2 regions of the Paenibacillus sp. EKM212P genome follow, and region 2 is predicted to be linked to the other one. Evidence: riboswitches for the same ligand, from Rfam matches in the RefSeq annotation. Region 2 holds a riboswitch; the other holds the start of a gene.
What was found. Region 2 has a riboswitch for ZMP and ZTP ahead of G9G54_RS10085 (TIGR01440 family protein). Riboswitches for the same ligand answer to the same signal wherever they lie in the genome.
Positions count from the first base shown of each region.

Region 1 (10,034 bases), on a different contig from region 2:
AAAATTTCTCCTTTTTCAACCGATAACGAAACCTTTTCGAGAGCATTTACCTTACGATTGGGTAAGGTAAACATTTTGCTAACTTGTTCAAACTTTATCAAACTGCTTCCTCCTTACGTCTACAATGTATGTATTCCTCCATCCCTTTTTAGTAATCCAGTGGATTTAATCGGATTTATACCCTAAAAAAAACTCCCTAATCTTCGTTTGACCGAAAGTGGGATTATTTAACTGTATATTGCATTGTTAACACCTTAAGACAAGAAGGAGAATCTGTCAATAAAAAATGAATATAGCCTTCTGACTCCTGTCATCACAATTGCTTACACTTTTAGGGCTACAAAGCCAAATAAGGCTAACCGTATATTTGCAAAGTTTGCAAAACCGGCAGCCCTTTGTGCATTGCAATCTCGATCATTCCACAGACTAATGTGCAGAAGTATTTTTCAAATCTGCTTCATAACGAAGACCGAATTGTTGTCTTGCCTCCTCCATCACTTCAGCGACTGTAAGTGAACACTCCAAGGAGTTAATGGAACTGTTGCGTTCACCACTCTTGATCAAATCAATAAATTCCTGAATTTCATAATACATGGGCTCACGCGTCTGAGCTTTGGTTAGATCCTCAATTGTGCCGTCCCGATAATGAATTTTCACCTCATAGGGCTGACTAATTTTGTCAATCACCATCGTTCCATTCTCACCCTGAATTTCAGCAGGCAGATAAGAATCTGTAATTTTGGAATACATGACGATAGCATCCATATCAGGATACTTCATCACGATACTGCCCTCGCCATCGACACCAGAGGATAAAAGTACACCAACCGCCCGAACCTCCTCAGGTTTGCCGAACAAAGTCACCATAGGATACAAACAATACACACCAAGGTCCATCAAGGAACCATTGGAAAAGGCCGGATTAAACGCATTCAATACCTTACCTTGCTTAAAAGCATCAAAGCGTGAGGAGTATTGACAGTAGCTTGCAAAATAACGCCGAACCCGGCCTAATTTATACATATGATCCTTTATTATTTTAAAGTTAGGCATCAGTGTGGATTTAACGGCCTCCATCAGCAGAACATCGTTGTTGCGCGCGGCTTCGATCATGCTCTTCACCTCTGCTGCATTAGACGCAAAGGGTTTCTCACACAACACGTGCTTTCCGTGATTCATACATAAGATCGCCTGCTCCGCATGTAAGGAATTGGGGCTGGCAATATATACGGCATCGACCTGATCACTTGCGGCCATTTGCGCCAGGTCTGTAAAAACCTCCGGCTGGCTGTTATATTTGTCAGCAAAAGCTTTGCCCTTATCCTCTGTGCGTGAGTATACCGCCGTCAGGGAAAATTCGTCCGTCTCCATCGCAGCTTGAATAAACCTCTCTGTTATCCAGTTGGTTCCAACAATACCAAAACGCATCACAGTATCCCATCCTTCCCGTGAGTCATTACAATTCATATGTACCTATTCTCGCATTCCAGCCTAAACTTGTCCACTATACCGTTATTCATACCTCATGCCTCAACATGTTCATTCGACAAAAAAAGACTGTAGTCTATCAGCATAATTTATACTGATTGTACCACAGTCCCTGTCATTTATTTGGGGTTATATCTCTATTTTTTTGATATCACTTTTCCTACTTCTTCCAAAATGGCATCCATGGAAGCTGGGTCGTGTACATCATACTCATCAATATTCAGACGCAGTACAGGACAGGCATCAAATTCGTTGATCCAATTGGAATATCTGCGATGCATTTGCTCCCAATAAGAACGCTCGGTCTGGATCTCCATCTCGCGACCACGCTCCTCAATCCGACTCAGTATGGAAGGCAAGCTGCCTTCCAAATAGATCAACACATCAGGGTGCGGGAAAAACGGTGTCATCACCATCGCCTCAAACAGGCTAGTATACGTTTCATAATCGGTAGGGTTCATCGTTCCCTGATCGGCATGCATTTTCGCAAAAATGCCTGTGTCCTCATAAATAGAACGATCCTGTACAAAACCTCCACCAGACAAGAAAATATTCTTTTGTTCCTTGAAGCGTTCCGCGAGAAAATAAATTTGCAAATGAAAGCTCCATCTTTCGAAATCGTGATAAAATTTCTCCAGATAGGGATTATGATCAACCTGCTCCAAAGAGGTTTTAAAACCAAGACGTCCGGCCAAAGCACCAGTCAGTGTGGATTTACCTACACCCACTGTGCCCGCTACCGTAATCAGGGCATTCGCAGGAATATTGTAATTATTCACTTTATAAGCTCCTTTACATCGGAAACAATTTGTTTAAATTGTGCCTGATTTTCTACAAAATCAATTTCATTCCCGTTCACGGTCAATATACGAGGGGAAGGGGACTGTTCAGCGAGAAACTGCATGCCTTTATCATAATCTATGATCAATTGCTCCAGATAGGCGGGGTCCATCTCCTGCTCAAAAGAGCGTGCACGCTTGCGAATTCTCCCCAGCAAGGTATCCAAATCTGCTCTAATATAAATGATAATGTCCGGCTTAGGCATATCATCTGTGAGCAAATGATAGATTTGACGATATTTTTCGAGCTTCACACCCTTAAGCGTACGTTCGGCAAAAATTAAATTCTTGTAGATATGGTAATCAGAAATAACGGGCTGAGCTTTCTCGATATATTGCAGACCGGTATCCTCCAGCTGCTTGTACCGATTGCAGAGAAAGAACATTTCCAGCTGAAAACTCCACTCATCTATATTTTGATAAAATTTATCGAGAAATGGGTTCTCCTCGACAATCTCTTTGATCATCGGCAAATGTAGCTCGGTTGAAAGCATCGAAGCTAACGTCGTTTTACCTGCTCCGATTGGCCCTTCAACGGCTATAAATGGGGCTTGTTTCATGGGGTTCTGCTCCTCCTTGTACTCCAGTCCATCCTGTGGACAACTATCCTATTGTATCACAAGGTAGTACGCTAAAGGCATACCAAATCTATGGATAAAACAAAAAAACAGAGCGCTACATTTTGCTTCATAGCGTCCCTGTTTCTCATTTAAACCAACCTTTTTCGTTAAAACGTGTAATTGCCTCAATCCGGTTACTGACACCCAGCTTATCGAGAATGACTGAAATATAATTGCGCACCGTCCCTGTCGTTAAATACAGTTCACCAGCAATCTCTTTGGTGTTCTTTCCGTCAGCGATGAGCGCTAAAACGGTCTTTTCACGCTCTGTTAGCGGGTTGACTTCGGCATAAGCATCATCGACCAGTTCCGGGGCATAGATACGCCGACCTGCCATAATACTGCGAATGGAGGAAGCCAGCTCTTCACTAGGACTGTCCTTGAGCAAATAACCGTGTGTCCCCGCCTTGATCGCTCGTTCAAAATACCCGGGACGGGCAAACGTAGTTAAAATCAGCACCTTGCAGTTCAAACCTTTGAGTTCCTCAGCCGCATCCAATCCGCTCTTGATCGGCATTTCGATGTCCATAATGCATATATCGGGTTGATGCAGCTTCACCAGCTCTAAAGCTTCTTCCCCGTTGCTTGCTTTTCCGACTACTTTCATGTCCTCTTCCAAGTCCAGCAGGGAGGCTAGAGCACCCAGCAGCATACGCTGGTCCTCCGCGATGACAATTCGAATCATGGCCCCACCTCCTCATTCGGCTTTTCAGTGATATTGGGCACTTTAATGACCAAGGTCGTTCCCTGATCTGAACGCAGCTCCATACATCCGTTCACAAATTCAAGCCTTTCTTTCATACCTTTCAGGCCGTTTCCACGAAAGGTTCCATTTTCTCTCGTAATACCGACTCCATTATCCTGAATCCGAAGGGTTAATTCCTTACGAGACGGCTCAATGGTGATGGAACAAGCGGTGGCTCCACTGTGCTTAACCACATTTGTCACTGCTTCCTTCATACACATACTAAGTACATTTTCATTCATTAATGATGTATGCTCCAGCTTCGGGTCGCCCTCTAGAGTCAATTCAATGTGAGCAGCCTTTAAAATCTGCCGAATACGTAGCAGTTCATCCTCTAATCGCATACCGCGCATTTGAGTAACCATTTCCCGCACCTCTTTTAGTGCGCTTCTCGCCGTGAGACGAACATCGTTAATTTCAGCATGAGCCCGCTCCGGGTACTGATCCATCAGTTTACCCGCCAAATCGCTCTTCAGCCCAATGAGTGACAGCTTCTGACCTAAGGTATCGTGCAGGTCACGCGCAATTCTTTGCCGTTCCTCCAGCTTAATCAATTCCGATATTTTCTTATTGGCATCTTCTAATTGGACTTGGAGCCGATCGCTTTTGTTGCGATTAAAATTCGTAATCGGAAGGAGAATCACACCGATCAGATTGAGCAGGATAAAAGGAATCTGTTTAATAAAAACGGGATTCTGAGAAACAAAACCGTAATTGATCAATCCAATCGTAATAACCATTAAAATAATATACAGCGTCGTAAATGCAGCCTTACTTTTAATATTACCGATCAGATAGGCGATAAATATGGAAAAATACATATAGCTAAACAGCAGTGTCATGGTAATCGATATGGCAATTTGTACACTGGTCCAAAAGTATATGAGCCAGCCTTTCGAGACAAAAGCCAATACATAACATGCAAAAAACACCAAAATAATAGCAGTACCCAGAATAATATGACTTGTAGATGAAGAGCTAAAGTAGTAAAAGGGCAGGATATAAAAGACGACCCACACATAAGGGCTAAGTCCAGTATTTCTTTGAAAAATCTGATACCATTTTTGCATCCTGCCACCCTCTTCTACTTCACTTGACTTATATCTCTTATCATATCATACCAAGTTTTGTACAACGTTATTTTCTTTCTGTGCTTACAACAGGTGTAGGGATGGGTTTCGTGACTGCAACACGTTTGCTAAGGAGCGGCTTCACTTGTTTAAAGGTCAAAAAGGTTTTCGTATTTTCATCCCAAAGTCGGAACTTCAATGATTGCAGACTGCTACTTACTGTGATCGTGGTCGCCTTTTGAAGTAACGGTGTCGCTTCATGCGCTTTTTCCAAATTATAATTTGGCACTTTGGGGCTCAAATGATGAACGTGATGAAATCCGATATTCCCCGTAATCCATTGCAATACTTTAGGAAGCTTGTAGTAAGAACTGCCTTCTACGGCTGCATTAATATAACTCCACTCTTCATCGTGCTCAAAATACGAATCCTCAAATTGATGTTGTACATAGAACAACCAGATGCCCAACATACCGGATACAAAAAAGATAGGTGCCTGTACGAGAAGGAAGGCCTGCCATCCAATAGCCCAGCACAACAGTGCATACAATGCAACGATGGATATATTCGTCACATGAGTGTTTATTTTTTCCTTGCGTTTGGCTGTCTTGATATTAAAGCGATAGGAAATCAAAAAAGTATAGATCGGACCTAGTCCGAACATAACCCAAGGATTTCGATATATGCGATAGGCCAGCCGTGTCCATGTGGAAGCCTCTGTGTACTCTTCTACCGTGAGCACCCACATGTCACCTGTGCCTCTTTTATCCAGATTACTGCTGGTTGCATGGTGGATCGCATGACTATTTTTCCATTGATGATAAGGACAGAGCGTAATAATACCTGTAATCGTTCCCACAATGTCGTTCAGCTTGCGGCTTTTGAAGAAGGATTGATGACCACAATCATGAAAAATAATAAACGTCCGTACCACAAACCCCGATGCAACAATGGCAATGGGAAGCGTCAGCCAGTACGAAACCGACAGGCTAAGATAAGCAGCATACCACAATAGGATCAGTGGACCCAAAGTATTGATGAGTTGCAGAACGCTGGATTTCGTGTTTATTTTCTCGTAGGGAGCCATATTTTTTTTCAATTGGGCTAATGGGAGTTGTGTCATACTCATTATGATCCTCCTTTAAAATGACGCCTATACCTTGATCCTGTTAGGCGTACATGTTGATCTAATCTCAGTATAAGGTAAAGCCTCTAGGCGCTGTAGTCATAAACGTCAGCTCAGGTATATGACATTTGTCATATAGACAAGTAACACAACCCGTTTTCCAAATGTTCGCGGGTTTCTTTTCTGAGGATTATTTGTTAAAATATAAGACATAATAACGCTGTATGTGACTGGCGAAGTCAGTGGAATGAACCACGAGGGAGCATACAAAAAAAGCGTACCGTTCGCCTGGGAGAAGTATTTGCAGAGGATTCGTCTGTCTTGACGACCTTGTGCAAATACTTTTTTTCGTTTACAAGACCATGACACCCTGTTGATAAATCACGCGATAAATTCAGAGGAGGCTCGGACTATGGCTATTATCATGAAATCCAAAGAAGCAGCTGAGCAAGTATATGCAACGATCCGTTCACAGGTAGAAGAAATGAAGCAGCAAGGACACCGTCCCCATCTGGCGACCCTATTGGTAGAAGGTGATCCGGCATCTGCCTACTATGCCCGGACCAAGCAAAAAATAGCGGAGAAGCTGGGCATCTCATTTCATCTCCATACTTTTGATCGTCATGTTAGCGAAACCGAGCTACTGCACCTGATCAGCAGTCTGAACGATGCACCCCATGTACATGGCATTATGCTGGAACTCCCGCTTCCCCAACATCTTTCCGCCTCCGTTATTAAACAATCCATCGCCCCCTACAAGGATATTGATGGGATTACACCTGATAACAAGCTGGCTACCGTAACAGGTGACGCCGGACTATATCCCGCAACACCTCAAGCCTGTATCGAGCTGCTCAAGCATTACGGTCACACATTGGCAGGCAAAAATGTCACTCTCGTGGGCATCGGACAGACAGTGGGACTTCCCCTTTTCCACATGTTGCAAAGAGAAAATGCCACCGTTACCGCCTGTCATGCAGGAACACGTGATATTGCAGAGCATCTGAGCCATGCAGACATTGCCTTCGTCGCAGTCGGATGCCCTGATGTGATTACACAGGATATGGTTCATCCCGGTCTGATTTTGGTAGATGCGGGAATTAATGAGACGCTAGAGGGAAAAATAGTGGGGGATGCCGCTTTAGACGTTGGGGAGAAGGTGCATGCCATTTCTCCGGTTCCCGGCGGCGTTGGCACCTTGACGACTGCGATTTTGTACAAAAATCTGCTCAAAGCGATACATCTGCAACACTACTCCAGAGAGGTGGTTTATTCATGAGTGAACTGTCGTGGAACAATTCCATCGGACATTTTCTGAAAGAGGCTGCGAGTGCAGCGCCTACCCCCGGCGGAGGAAGTGTATCCGCACTGGCTGCGGCACTAGGCGCGGCTATGACCTCCATGACCGCCAACCTTTCACAAGGAGAAAAATATGCGCACATCCATGAACAAATCACGGACGTCATTAGCAGCATGGAAAGATTGTCTACACATTGTGAGGAACTAATGGTCGCAGACATGCAATCCTTTGAACAGTACATGACCGCGCTGCGTTTGCCCAAGGAAACCGACGAAGAAAAGCGCTATCGTACCCATTCCCTACAGACAGCGGTGATCGCTGCCATTGAGGTACCCATGCGCCTGCTGGAAGTATGCCGGGACGGATTGTCGCAAGCGTATAACATTGTGGAAATGTCCAATAAAAATGTGATTTCGGATCTTGGCATCGGCGCGATCCTGTTCGAAGCCGCCGCTCAATCTGCCCTGCTTACCGTCGACATTAACCTTGCTTCGCTGAAAGACTTGGATGTCAAATACTCCTATGAGACCAAGACAGCCGCACTCATCCGTGAAATCGGACAGATCAAAGAAAAAACCTTGTTGATGGTGCGCAGTCGAATAGCGAATTAGTCTGCTCATAACCGTGTATAACCTGTTCGAACCAACATATTCTGCTTACTCATTAAAAAATAGCCTCCAAATCCATCTCTAATCGTGGGTTTGGAGGTTATTTTATTGAAATTCATATATTTTGGAAAACTTTTCTATATAATCTACGTCTATGGATAGGGGGATACATTGATCAAGAAATGAGGAAAATCGTATGAAAAGACGGGCTCTATTACTCAGTATAATTACGTTATTGCTGCTCAGTCCCAGTGTATGGGCGGCCGGAGATAACTCCACATCCCATATTCGCTCCTATGATTCTGGAAGTTTAATTCAGTCTGATGGAAGCTTGTGGCTGTGGGGTTATAATCAATCCGTACCGACTCGTGTAGAGGGTAAGCCGGACGTTGTAAAAACATTTTCTAATATCATCAACGAGGGCGATCTGGTATTTACCTTACAAGACCACTCTGCTTGGTATGTGCCTAGAAATAATATTGCTGAATCCGTGAAATTCGTTCCTCTGGAAGGATTACAGAACCTCGCAGCTGTAAGTAATTTGAATGATCATGTGCTCGCTCTGAGCAGCGAAGGCAGCATATCTTCCGCTGAACGGCTCGACAATGGAAACATCTCTAGTCCTTTTCAAACCCTATCTGGCATCGACGAGGTTGCCAATATTGATAGTTACTATGAGGAAAGACCGGATTATGAGGAACGCTGGATATTTCTAAAGAAAGACGGCAGTGTATGGAAAAATACAAAAGCCTTGCAGGGCTTCAAACCTATTTCATCATTAAAGGATATTACGTCAATCGCTAAAAATATAGCCTTAAAAAAAGATGGCACCGTGTGGACGTGGCCCAAAGAATTTGATAAAAATGCAACTCCGTCCGAAACTCTATCCGTATCGCAAATTCAAGCCTTATCGGATATCAAGACAATCAAGGCCAATAGGTATTCCAATCTCGCAATTGATCAGCAAGGTCGGCTATGGTTCTGGGGTGCTACAGTTACAGGTTACTCAGATAATACAACCTATCACAACGAAAATACCCCTGTACTATTAACAGGAATAAAGGATGTTAAAGACGCCTTTTTCGCCGAACGCTCCATACTTGCCCTCACCACAGCTGGGAATGTATATGTTGCGTCTCTAGACGGTGAAAAGTTACCATCCAATGCACCCTTTACATTAGTTACTAAAAATATTCAAAGCATCAAAGCAGGTCCACGGCACGTAATTATGCAAAAAACAGATGGCGCCCTATGGGGCTGGGGTGTCAACAAACACGGGCAGCTCGGTATAGGGGACTATGAGTTTCTGTATAGTTCACCAGTTCCTGTACAAAAACCGATTCTTGTCCGTCTCAATGGTTCGCCTGTCTCTCTGAGTAATGGTGTCATTACCCGCAACGGGCAGGCGTTTATTCCCCTTCGTTCTGTTTTTGACAAACTGGGGGCCGAGATCGCTTATGATTTCAACAGCAAAATAGCGAAAATGAATCAGTCTAAGACAGAAGACCATCCTGTCTCTCTAGAAGTAAATTTCAAAACCAGCCAAACAAAAGTGAACGATAAAGCCGTAAAATTCACCAATCCGCCCTTCATGGTGAATGGTATTGGTTATCTTCCACTAAGGCTACTCAGCGAAACGCTAGGGGCCAAAGTAGATTGGATACAAAAAGAAGATACTATTGAAATTACGACGAAATAGTTAATAAAAAACCAGTCCAAACATGATTCATGTTGGACTGGTTTTTAATGCTATATACTGCGTATAATATGCGAATTCCTATCTGTTTTGGGCAATTCATTACAACGCAGAATCTCACATCTATTGTTTAGCTTTATTCTCTTTTTCTCTTTCGACCAGCATATCTACGATCATATCAATTTGCCCGGTAATAGCGATTGGATCATAGCGATAATACGTATCAAAATCGTTAAAGAACACTCTATTGTTCTTCACCGCAGGAAGATTCCCCCATACAGCGGACGACTTCAGTTGCTTGAGCGCCTCACCCTTTTTCTCGGGGTCATACGTAGTCAGGAACATATAATCTGCGTCATACTGCGGCAATACCTCCATCGAAAGCTGCACCGTTTGTTCCTTAGAGTTCACTGTTTTCTTTGGCATGTTCAGTTTAAGCGCATTGTATACAGCTTGGCCGCCGCGACCCGCATTGTCGCCAAAGATCCAAAGTGCGTGCTTGTCCGTCAGCTCATACAGACCGAAAGTTGCCTTTTCGTCAA
Region 1 covers NZ_JAAMNR010000008.1:104,197-114,230, forward strand. Annotated here, with positions in the region: gene G9G54_RS20775 (methionine ABC transporter ATP-binding protein) at 1-101, opposite strand, end outside; gene G9G54_RS20780 (Gfo/Idh/MocA family protein) at 427-1,428, opposite strand; gene G9G54_RS20785 (deoxynucleoside kinase) at 1,626-2,267, opposite strand; gene G9G54_RS20790 (deoxynucleoside kinase) at 2,264-2,887, opposite strand; gene G9G54_RS20795 (response regulator transcription factor) at 3,033-3,632, opposite strand; gene G9G54_RS20800 (sensor histidine kinase) at 3,629-4,762, opposite strand; gene G9G54_RS20805 (fatty acid desaturase) at 4,830-5,891, opposite strand; ZMP/ZTP riboswitch at 6,105-6,189, shown strand; gene G9G54_RS20810 (bifunctional 5,10-methylenetetrahydrofolate dehydrogenase/5,10-methenyltetrahydrofolate cyclohydrolase) at 6,301-7,167, shown strand; gene G9G54_RS20815 (cyclodeaminase/cyclohydrolase family protein) at 7,164-7,799, shown strand; gene G9G54_RS20820 (stalk domain-containing protein) at 7,993-9,495, shown strand; gene G9G54_RS20825 (ABC transporter substrate-binding protein) at 9,616-10,034, opposite strand, start outside.
Region 1: another riboswitch for ZMP and ZTP. It lies ahead of G9G54_RS20810 (bifunctional 5,10-methylenetetrahydrofolate dehydrogenase/5,10-methenyltetrahydrofolate cyclohydrolase); the one in region 2 lies ahead of G9G54_RS10085 (TIGR01440 family protein).

Region 2 (10,034 bases):
GAAGGTAAGGAATATGTAGTGCAGGACGGAGACGTTATGCATTTCCGTTTTAATGTTTAATATATAATTTCCAGAATACAATACCTGATTCGGATATATAAAAGACGATGACTTCATTATGTGTGTTCTGAAAGGTGCTAGATTACGTGGTCGCTGCCTATATTAGGGCGGCGACTTTTTTATTGTTTTGCATGTTGTGTGGATTTTTGCAAAATCCTAAATTAGTCAGTATTTCTTGTAGCTAATTCATGAATTAGTTGGTATAATAAAGAGCTGTAGCCAGTGAAATTGAAGCTGGTTTCATATTAATTTAACTGAAGAGGTGAATCGCTTGTTGGACCGATTGCAATCATTGGCGGACCGCTACGATAAACTGAGCGAACTGCTCTGCGATCCGGATGTAGCGAACGATAGCAAAAAACTTAGAGATTATTCCAAAGAACAGTCTGATTTACAGCCTGCTTATGAAGCATATACCGAATATAAAAATGTCGTTGAAGAGCTGGAAGCTGCAAAAACCATGCAGGGTGAAAAGCTGGACGACGAGATGCGTGAAATGGTCAAAATGGAGATTGAAGAACTGAGTGTTCGCAAGCGGGAGCTGGATGAAAAAATCCGTATTTTGCTGCTGCCAAAGGACCCGAATGATGATAAGAACGTTATTATTGAGATTCGTGGTGCAGCAGGTGGTGACGAAGCGGCACTGTTCGCAGCTGACTTGTATCGGATGTATACTCGTTATGCCGATACTCAAGGCTGGCGTGTAGAGCTGATGGACGCGAACATGAATGATCTCGGGGGCTTTAAAGAGGTTATTTTCATGATTAACGGTCGTGGTGCATACAGCAAGATGAAATTCGAAAGCGGCGCACACCGCGTACAGCGGATTCCGACGACGGAATCAGGTGGGCGTATTCATACGTCGACATCTACAGTATCCGTTATGCCTGAGGCCGAAGAAGTGGATATTGAAATTTCCGATAAGGATATTCGCGTGGATACGTTCTGTTCCAGTGGTGCGGGCGGACAGTCCGTTAATACGACCAAGTCGGCGGTGCGTGTAACGCATATGCCAACAGGTATTATGGCAACCTGTCAGGACGGAAAATCCCAGAACTCCAATAAGGAGAAGGCGCTGCAAGTTTTGCGTGCCCGTATTTCGGATATGTTGCGTCAGGAAGAGGAAGCCAAATATGCAGGCGAGCGTAAGAGCAAAGTAGGTACTGGAGACCGCAGTGAGCGTATACGTACCTACAATTTCCCGCAAAGCCGTGTAACGGATCATCGTATTGGCCTAACTATGCATAAGTTGGACCAGGTGATGAACGGGGAGATCGAAGAAATCGTATCGGCGCTCACGATTGCAGAGCAGGCTGATTTGATGGAACAAGAGGTTTAAGTTTTGGGAAACGAACGCGATTGTGTGTATCGGATGTCGCCGGAACGGAACATGAGTGTCAGAGAAGCCTTAGTTGAGGCTTCTTCTTTTTTAGGAAGCTGTGGCGTTCTGGAGCCGCAGCATAATGCCCGTTTGCTGCTGGAGCATGTGCTCGGGTTGGAAGGTACGGCGTTTTACGCCGCTCTGGGTGATCCGTTCCCTTCCACCGCCAAGGAGGCGTGGGAACGGATCATAGCCCGCAAAGCTGCGGGTGAACCGGCGCAGTATATTATCGGACGGCAGGAATTCTATGGCCGCCCGTTCATGGTTTCGCCGTCGGTGCTGATCCCACGCCCGGAGACAGAACTGCTCGTCGAGGCGATACTCCAGCACGGTGATCGGCTGTGGCCAAGCGGCGCTCCGCAGGCGCTCGACATCGGCGCGGGCAGCGGTGCGATTGCCGTGACGCTGGCGGCTGAGCGACCGAGCTGGCGCGTGGCGGCAGGGGATATTTCGGCTGCCGCCTTAAAAGTAGCGGCTCATAACGCTGCTGCGAACGGCGCAGCCGTAGAATTCCGCGAGGGCGATCTGCTGGCGCCGTTCGCGGGAACGGCGGTGGACATTCTCGTGTCCAACCCGCCGTACATCCCGGCTGCTGACATCGCTGGCTTACAGCCGGAGGTCCGCGACCATGAGCCGCGGATGGCGTTGGATGGTGGTCCTGACGGGCTCGGCCCGTATCGGGCAATGCTGGAGCAGCTCGGACTCCTTCAGGCTCCGCCCCGGCTAATCGGGTTTGAATTGGGGATGGGACAGGCCAGAGACGTGGCTGACCTGCTGGAACAGGCGGGTCATTGGAAGAACATTATAATCGTTCCTGACCTTGCTGGGATCGAACGACATGTCCTAGGCGTCTCGGAGTAGTGCTGCATTTTCTTTTTGCGAGTCTTTCCTTTAGAATAAGAGGGGTATGACCGAGAAACGGCTCAGGGGGAAATCATGCTTCAGAAATTGAAAAAAATTGACGGTCCGGTTATCTTTATTCTGGTTTTGCTCATGGCGATTAGTATCATAACGGTATACAGCGCAGGTAGGGGCCCTACGAACTTAGCAGAGCACGGCAATGACTATCAAAAGATGATCGGGTATTATATATTGGGTTTTGTGGCGATCTTGGGTTTAGCGATAGTCGATTTTCGGATATTCATTAAAAAAGCCCTGTACGTATATGGAGGCGGAATATTCCTGCTGGGTCTCGGATTTTTTGGCGGGACGGTTAACAACTCTCAGGGCTTTCTGAAAGTTGGTGGCTTGAATCTTCAGCCTGCTGAGGTATTCAAGCTGGTCCTTATCATTTTTCTGACTTATATGCTGATCAAAAAGCGCAAGAGCAAGCTGTATTTCATTCAGGATGTTCTTCCAGTCGCTCTGGTGAGCTTTGTCCCGTTTGCCATGGTTATGGCACAAAATGACTTGGGTAATGCGCTCGGTTACATTGTCATCGTCATTGGTATGCTATGGATTGGTAATGTGAAGGCATCCCATGCGTTAATCGGATTCATCGTATTTGCAGTCGCCGTTGGCGGCGGGATCAAGGCTTATATTTCGTTTCACGATGAGATTGATTCCTTTATGAAGGGGATTGGCCGTAGTCACTGGGTTGAGCGTTTGGACCCTTGGTTGGTACCGGAAGAGGCAACCGCGAAGGCGTCTTATCATACCAAAAATGCCAAGCTGGCGATAGCCTCTGGCGGGATGATGGGCAAGGGCTTTTTGCAAGGAACCTCGGTACAGTCCGGGCGTGTTCCTTATACGTACGCGGATTCTATTTTTGTGGTCGTAGCGGAGGAATTTGGCTTTGTAGGCTCTTCAGTGCTGCTATTGTTATATTTTATTTTGATTCACCGAATGATCCTGATTTCGCTGGAATGCCGGGATCGCGCCGGACCGTATATTATTGTCGGGATTGTGTCCATGTTGCTGTACCAGATTTTTGAGAATATTGGTGCGTTTCTGGGCATTATGCCGCTTACGGGGATTACGCTCCCGTTCATAAGTTATGGTGGTACCTCGTTGCTTATTAACATGGCTAGTATCGGCTTGGTTATGAGTATTAAGGTGCACGGCCAAGAGCTGGAGGACGATCTGCCGCAGCCTTCCAGAGTAAGCTTGACGAAGGCGAAAAAAGCCTAGTGCAGGTGGATTTGGCTTGAAACTGATTGGCATTTGTGTGAGTTGAAACGGTGCAACGAAAGAGTCCAGATTGTGAAATCTGGGCTTTTTTATATGCCTCGGTGAGGGTCAGAAGCTTGGTGTTCCTGAATCTTTTATAAGATTCATAGGTTTAGACTCTCCCAAACCGGACAGACTGATAGACATGATAGAGTTTGGGTTTGGGGGAGACGAAGATGAGAAGTTGGATCAAGCAAGCTGCAATGATACTATTTTGTATTTCGATATTAATGATGTCTTGGGAAGGTCAAAAGACGGATGCTGCTATGACCACTGGAACAAGAGGAACCTTAGCATCAGGAGTAGCTACAACAGGGCTGAATATGATTCCACATGACTCCATTCGACTGCGTATTTTGGCCAACTCGGATCGTCCGGAGGATCAGCTGGTTAAACGCGAAATACGGGACGCTATTGTCCAGCAGATGAATGCCTGGGTGGGTGAGCTGGAAAACCCGCAAAGCTTAGATCAAGCTAGATCATTGATTGATGCCCATTTACCTGAAATTGACCGTTTGGTAGGTACGGAACTGGCTCGTCGCGGCATTGCATATGATCATCAGGTGGAACTGGCGAGCGTACCTTTCCCGACGAAAATGTACGGTGGTCTGATCTACCCAGCAGGGAATTATGAAGCGCTTCGGGTTACGCTGGGGCAAGGAAAAGGGCAAAATTGGTGGTGCGTGCTGTTTCCTCCGCTGTGCTTTATTGATGCAGGCAGTGGGGAAGCAGCGGCACAAACGGTATCAGCAAAAACGGATCACGGAGAAAGTCGGACGAATGCCGCTGACAAGGAGCCGGAAGTACGTTTTTTTCTGTGGGATGCACTTGCGGGACTGTTTAGCTGGGTGAGTGGCTTGTTTGCCTAAACGTTGAGGAGTGTAAGTTTCCCCATATGCTATAATGGAGCTTACGACAGATATACACATGGCAGAGCCAAATAAACTGATCTTTCAAAGTAGCCTTATAGGATCAAGCGAAATCACTGGCCTGTATATGACAATAAGATATGGGATGATCTGATATGAGTGATAAATCGAATCAAATGCAAGACTTGCGCGGAGATTTTGTGCAAAAGGAAAAATCGGAGCAAAAGCTGGACGAACAGGAAAATTGCGAGCTGAAGCAGGCATTGAGGTCTTCCCATACCCAATGGTGGGATGTAAGATGTTTGGTTCCTGTGAGCAACATTGACGGGGATGTTTCTGACCAAGTTTGGGCTGAACAGACTCGGATCGCGGCGGAAAAGGGCATACGGGAGGCCGGCGTACTCCTCCAAGCTGGAGAGACGGTAGCCTTTCCTACGGAGACCGTGTACGGCCTGGGGGCCGATGCTCGTAGTACAAAAGCGGTGGAGGCGGTATTCGCTGCCAAAGGACGTCCCTCCGATAACCCGCTCATTGTACATATTTCTGATGCTGATCAATTAGAGGGTATGGTAGCAGAAATAAACGATACGGCCCGAGCGCTGATGAATATGTTCTGGCCGGGACCGCTGACTCTCGTATTGCCGGTAGTGCCGCAGGCACTGTCATCGCGTGTGACAGCCGGGCTGGATACAGTCGGAGTGCGCATGCCGGATCATCCGATAGCCCTTCGTTTGATCGCTGAAGCGGGTTGTCCACTGGCTGCGCCAAGCGCCAACCGGTCGGGAAGACCCAGTCCCACCCTTGCACAGCATGTGCGAGAGGATCTGGAGGGCCGCATCGGCGGCATTTTGGACGGAGGTCCCACGGGGGTGGGACTGGAGTCCACGGTAGTGCAGGCGGGTGACGACGGAACCGTCACCATCCTGCGCCCCGGCGGCGTGACGGCCGAGCAGCTCGCTGCGGTTGCTCGCGCCGTCGTGCTGGACCCGGCGTTGGCCGCTACGCCTGGGGAAGACGCGGACAGCCCGGCGCCGCGCTCGCCAGGCATGAAGTACACGCACTACGCGCCCCGAGGCCGCTTGAGCGTGGTACAAGGCCCGTCGTCCGTTGAGGTGACGGGCTGGATTCGCGCCGCGCTGGCGGAGGCTTCCGCGCGCGGGGAGCGCACGGCAGTGCTCGCGTTCGACGAGCATGCCGCCGGCTACGCCGGAGAGCGCGTCTACACGCTAGGCAAGTTGGACGCGCTCCATGAGGCAGCGCAGCGTCTGTACGGCGTGCTGCGCCGCTGCGACGAGGACGGCGTCACCTACATTTTGTCGGAATCCTGTCCGCCGAAAGGATTGGGAGATGCCGTCATGAACCGCCTGCTTAAAGCGGCAGGTCACCGAATCGTCCGCCTGTAGCTTCTGTGGAATCAGAGTCTCTTATATTAAATTTTCCTCCCTCCTCGTCTCGGTATGGGGTACTTTCAGTGTATGCTTGTACTGATTTGCCCCTTGTCCGCATAACGTGTACAAGAACAGACGGATAATGGAGGGATGGAGTATGCTGGCAGCCTCTGCCCATGCCGGGCAGGTTGTAACGATTCTGATCATGGCGGTAGCGCTAGGAATGGATGCGTTATCGCTGGGCGTAGGGATCGGCATGAAGGGGATACGCCTGCGAGACGTGCTGCGCATCAGTACTGTTATTGGCTTTTTTCACATTCTGATGCCATTGCTGGGAATGTTCACAGGCCATTATATGAGTTCTTTATTAGGTCATGTGACGGCCTACTTCGCAGGGGGGTTACTCATCCTTTTGGGCGGGCATATGGTGTATAATTCCTTTAAAGGGGACGGCGTACAGGTATTGGATCATCGTTCGCCTTTAGGCCTTTTGCTGTTTGCACTTGGGGTGAGCGTTGACTCATTTTCTGTAGGAGTGTCACTAGGTATGTTCCAAAGTGATCTGGTGCTGTCCGTTTTGGCGTTTGGTTTTTGCGGGGGAGCAATGGCGATGTTGGGTCTGCTGCTGGGTCGCAAGGTCAGCCGCAATCTAGGAGATTATGGAGAAGCAGTGGGCGGTGCCATTTTGCTGGCATTCGGCTTTATGTTTATGTTTTGATTTTAGCGTAGACAGTGTAAAATAAATGCAGGATTATAGTAAGGGATTAGAACTATAGTAATCCTCTGTTTATATATTTTTTTAACATACGGGGGGTGAAAACGTTGAAGAATATCTTATTCGTATGCACAGGGAATACCTGTCGCAGTCCAATGGCTGAAGGGATGCTACGTAAGTTGGCTGCTGAGCATGGGCTAGAACTGGAAGTGCGTTCTGCGGGAGTAGCCGCGATGGAAGGCACGCCGATATCCCGACATGCAGAGGCGGTTCTACGTGATCACGGTATATCCGATCAGATCACTTCGACCCCTTTGAGTGACGGGCTTGCCGGGTGGGCGCATCTGATCTTAACCTTGACGCAAGGACATAAACAGCACGTAATTCAGCGCTTTCCCCAAACGGCGGGCAAAGTATTTACGCTTAAGGAATATGTGGAGAACCGGGATGCGGTGTTGAATGATGTACAGGAGTTGGATGGTTTATATGCTTCACAGCAGTTGATGGCTTCACTCGGACAAGAGCTATCGGCGCAGGAGCGTGAACGAATGATTGAATTACACCAACGGATTCCGGGCTTTGATATTTCTGATCCGTTTGGCGGTTCGCGAGAAGATTACGATGTCACAGCTGCGGAAATCCGTACAGCGTTGCATAAGCTGTTGGACAAGCTAAAGGGTTCTTCCGAATAAAATTGGTATTACTCATCTGTTTTGTACGGAATCTGTTGATTTTCGGCGGTTAATCCGTTAAGATAAGGTGGAAAAATGAGAATCCGATGTAACTGGCGACAAAAGTGGGATTAACCACGATGGAGCATCGGATATACGGCCGGTCGCCTGGGCAAAAGAGCAATTCCACATAGGTGTGGACTGCTCTTTTTTTCATATACAAGTTATGCCAGATTTTTAGCTGAGAGTTGATTCCATTAAAGATTCTTCCATTTTTTCTGCTCGAAATCTGAAACATCGGCTATAATATAGTCAGATTGTGATCAGGAGAGAGTGTGTTGAACTTGGGGCATGAGACCGTGCCTAGTCTCTGAGAGGCTGTTCAACCAAAGGAGGTTCCAATGGTGGAACAATTAGATCATGAGATTCCGCTGGAAGCACAGACCACTTCTGTCGTGCGGGAAATCGCAGAAGCAGCCAGTCTCAAGGCTGGTCGCCTGCTGGTTATCGGCGTTAGCACAAGTGAAGTGGCTGGAAGTCGGATTGGTACGGCGGGAGCGCTCGATGTGGCTCAGCAACTGTTGTCTGGAGTAGAGTCTGTTCGCAGGGAGTATGGCTTTGATGTGGCGTTTCAATGCTGTGAGCATTTGAACCGAGCGCTGGTCGTTGAACGGGCTGTGCTGGAGCGACTGGGACTGACGGAGGTTGCAGCTGTTCCTGTTCGTACAGCAGGAGGCTCTATGGCCACCGCCGCCTATCGTTCTATGAGTGACGCGTGTTTGGCGGCGAACGTGCAGGCTCATGCCGGGATAGACATCGGCGAAACGCTGATTGGCATGCATCTGCGACCCATTGCTGTTCCGTTTCGCCCAAGCCTTCGCTGGATTGGCGAAGCACGTGTGACAGCAGCGTTCACCCGTCCTCCACTTATTGGCGGACAACGGGCGGTGTACAGTCTGGAGCAAGAAGTCGGCGGAAACTGCGATTAGCATTTGGCATGGCGGCATGTTTGTACTAATCTTTTTTGCATTGATGATGAGGTACCCAACAGAGGAGCAGGCGTTTGCTTGTATATCCGACAATTGACTATGGAGAGGGAGTAATCAATCATGATGGAACACCTGCGTAAAAGTGACCCGGCAGTGATGGAAGCAATGGGACTTGAACTGAAACGACAACGCCACAATATCGAGCTAATCGCATCCGAGAACATTGTCAGTGAAGCAGTAATGGAAGCTATGGGCTCCGTGCTGACGAATAAATATGCTGAAGGTTATCCGAACAAACGCTACTATGGTGGCTGTGAGCATGTAGATATCGTTGAAGACATCGCACGTGACCGCGCGAAAGAACTGTTCGGCGCCGAGCATGCTAACGTGCAGCCTCACTCTGGAGCACAAGCCAACATGGCGGTGTATCTGGCAGCTCTCAAACCTGGAGATACTGTACTGGGTATGAATCTGGCGCATGGTGGCCACTTAACACACGGAAGTCCGGTTAACGCTTCCGGCTTGTTGTATAACTTTGCTGCCTATGGTGTACGCGAAGACAACTTCCGCATCGACTACGATGAAGTGCGTAAGGCAGCCTTCAAGCACCGTCCTCGTCTGATTGTAGCTGGCGCGAGTGCATATCCGCGTACTATTGATTTTGAAGCTTTTGCTTCCATTGCCAATGATGTAGGTGCTTTGTTCATGGTGGATATGGCACATATCGCAGGTCTTGTGGCAGCGGGAATTCACCCAAGTCCAGTTCCGCATGCCCAATTTGTAACAACAACGACACACAAAACGCTGCGTGGTCCGCGTGGGGGTCTGATTCTGACTCGCAAAGCATGGGCGCAAGCGATTGATAAAGCTATTTTCCCTGGTACTCAAGGGGGGCCACTGATGCATGTGATCGCGTCCAAAGCGGTTGCTTTGGGTGAAGCGCTCCAGCCATCGTTCAAAACCTATGCGCAAAACGTAGTCCGCAACGCACAGGTGCTGGCTGAAACACTGCTGGCTGAAGGGATTAACATTGTATCCGGTGGTACGGATAACCATCTGATGCTGTTGGATACGCGCAATTTGAATATCACAGGTAAAGAAGCGGAGCATGTATTGGATTCCGTGGGCATCACAGTCAATAAAAATGCGATTCCTTTTGACCCGACCAGTCCATTCGTAACAAGCGGAATTCGTATTGGTACACCTGCTGCAACATCTCGTGGTATGGATGAAGAGGCAATGGTCAAAATCGGTAAAATCATTGCTGAAACCCTTAAAAACCCGAAAGATGATACTGTATTGTCCAAAGCAAGCCAAGCGGTTGGCGAGTTGACAGATAAGTTCCCGATTTATCCAGGAACTCAATACTAATTCATCGACATTCATAATTTTTATGTTATAGGCTGTTTTCCTTCCGTAAGCCGGAGGAGAACAGTCTTTTTTTGCTTCCGAACGACTCGAAACATACATTTTTGGGTAATAAGCGATTACAGTAAGGGTTTATGCGCGCTATCCTTCATGATCTACGACAAAGGAGTGATTGCATTGAGTCAAAGAAAATCCGCGCAATTTTTGCAGCAACTCGTATTTGTAGGACCGATGGCGTTGTTTTTTGTCTTGATTATGGTCATTCCGTTCCTGCTGGGGCTGTATTATTCTATGACCAACTGGGATGGAGTATCTGAAAATATCCGATGGCTCGGACTGGGGAATTACATTCATATTTTTAGGGATGATCCAGATTTTCGTAATGCATTCTGGTTTACGGTCCGGTTTACCGTATGTGGTGTCG
Region 2 covers NZ_JAAMNR010000003.1:200,851-210,884, reverse strand. Annotated here, with positions in the region: gene ychF (redox-regulated ATPase YchF) at 1-60, shown strand, start outside; gene prfA (peptide chain release factor 1) at 332-1,399, shown strand; gene prmC (peptide chain release factor N(5)-glutamine methyltransferase) at 1,403-2,302, shown strand; gene G9G54_RS10110 (FtsW/RodA/SpoVE family cell cycle protein) at 2,378-3,571, shown strand; gene spoIIR (stage II sporulation protein R) at 3,787-4,479, shown strand; gene G9G54_RS10100 (L-threonylcarbamoyladenylate synthase) at 4,635-5,882, shown strand; gene G9G54_RS10095 (manganese efflux pump MntP) at 6,025-6,585, shown strand; gene G9G54_RS10090 (low molecular weight protein arginine phosphatase) at 6,690-7,274, shown strand; ZMP/ZTP riboswitch at 7,353-7,434, shown strand; gene G9G54_RS10085 (TIGR01440 family protein) at 7,655-8,242, shown strand; gene G9G54_RS10080 (serine hydroxymethyltransferase) at 8,363-9,613, shown strand; gene G9G54_RS10075 (carbohydrate ABC transporter permease) at 9,788-10,034, shown strand, end outside.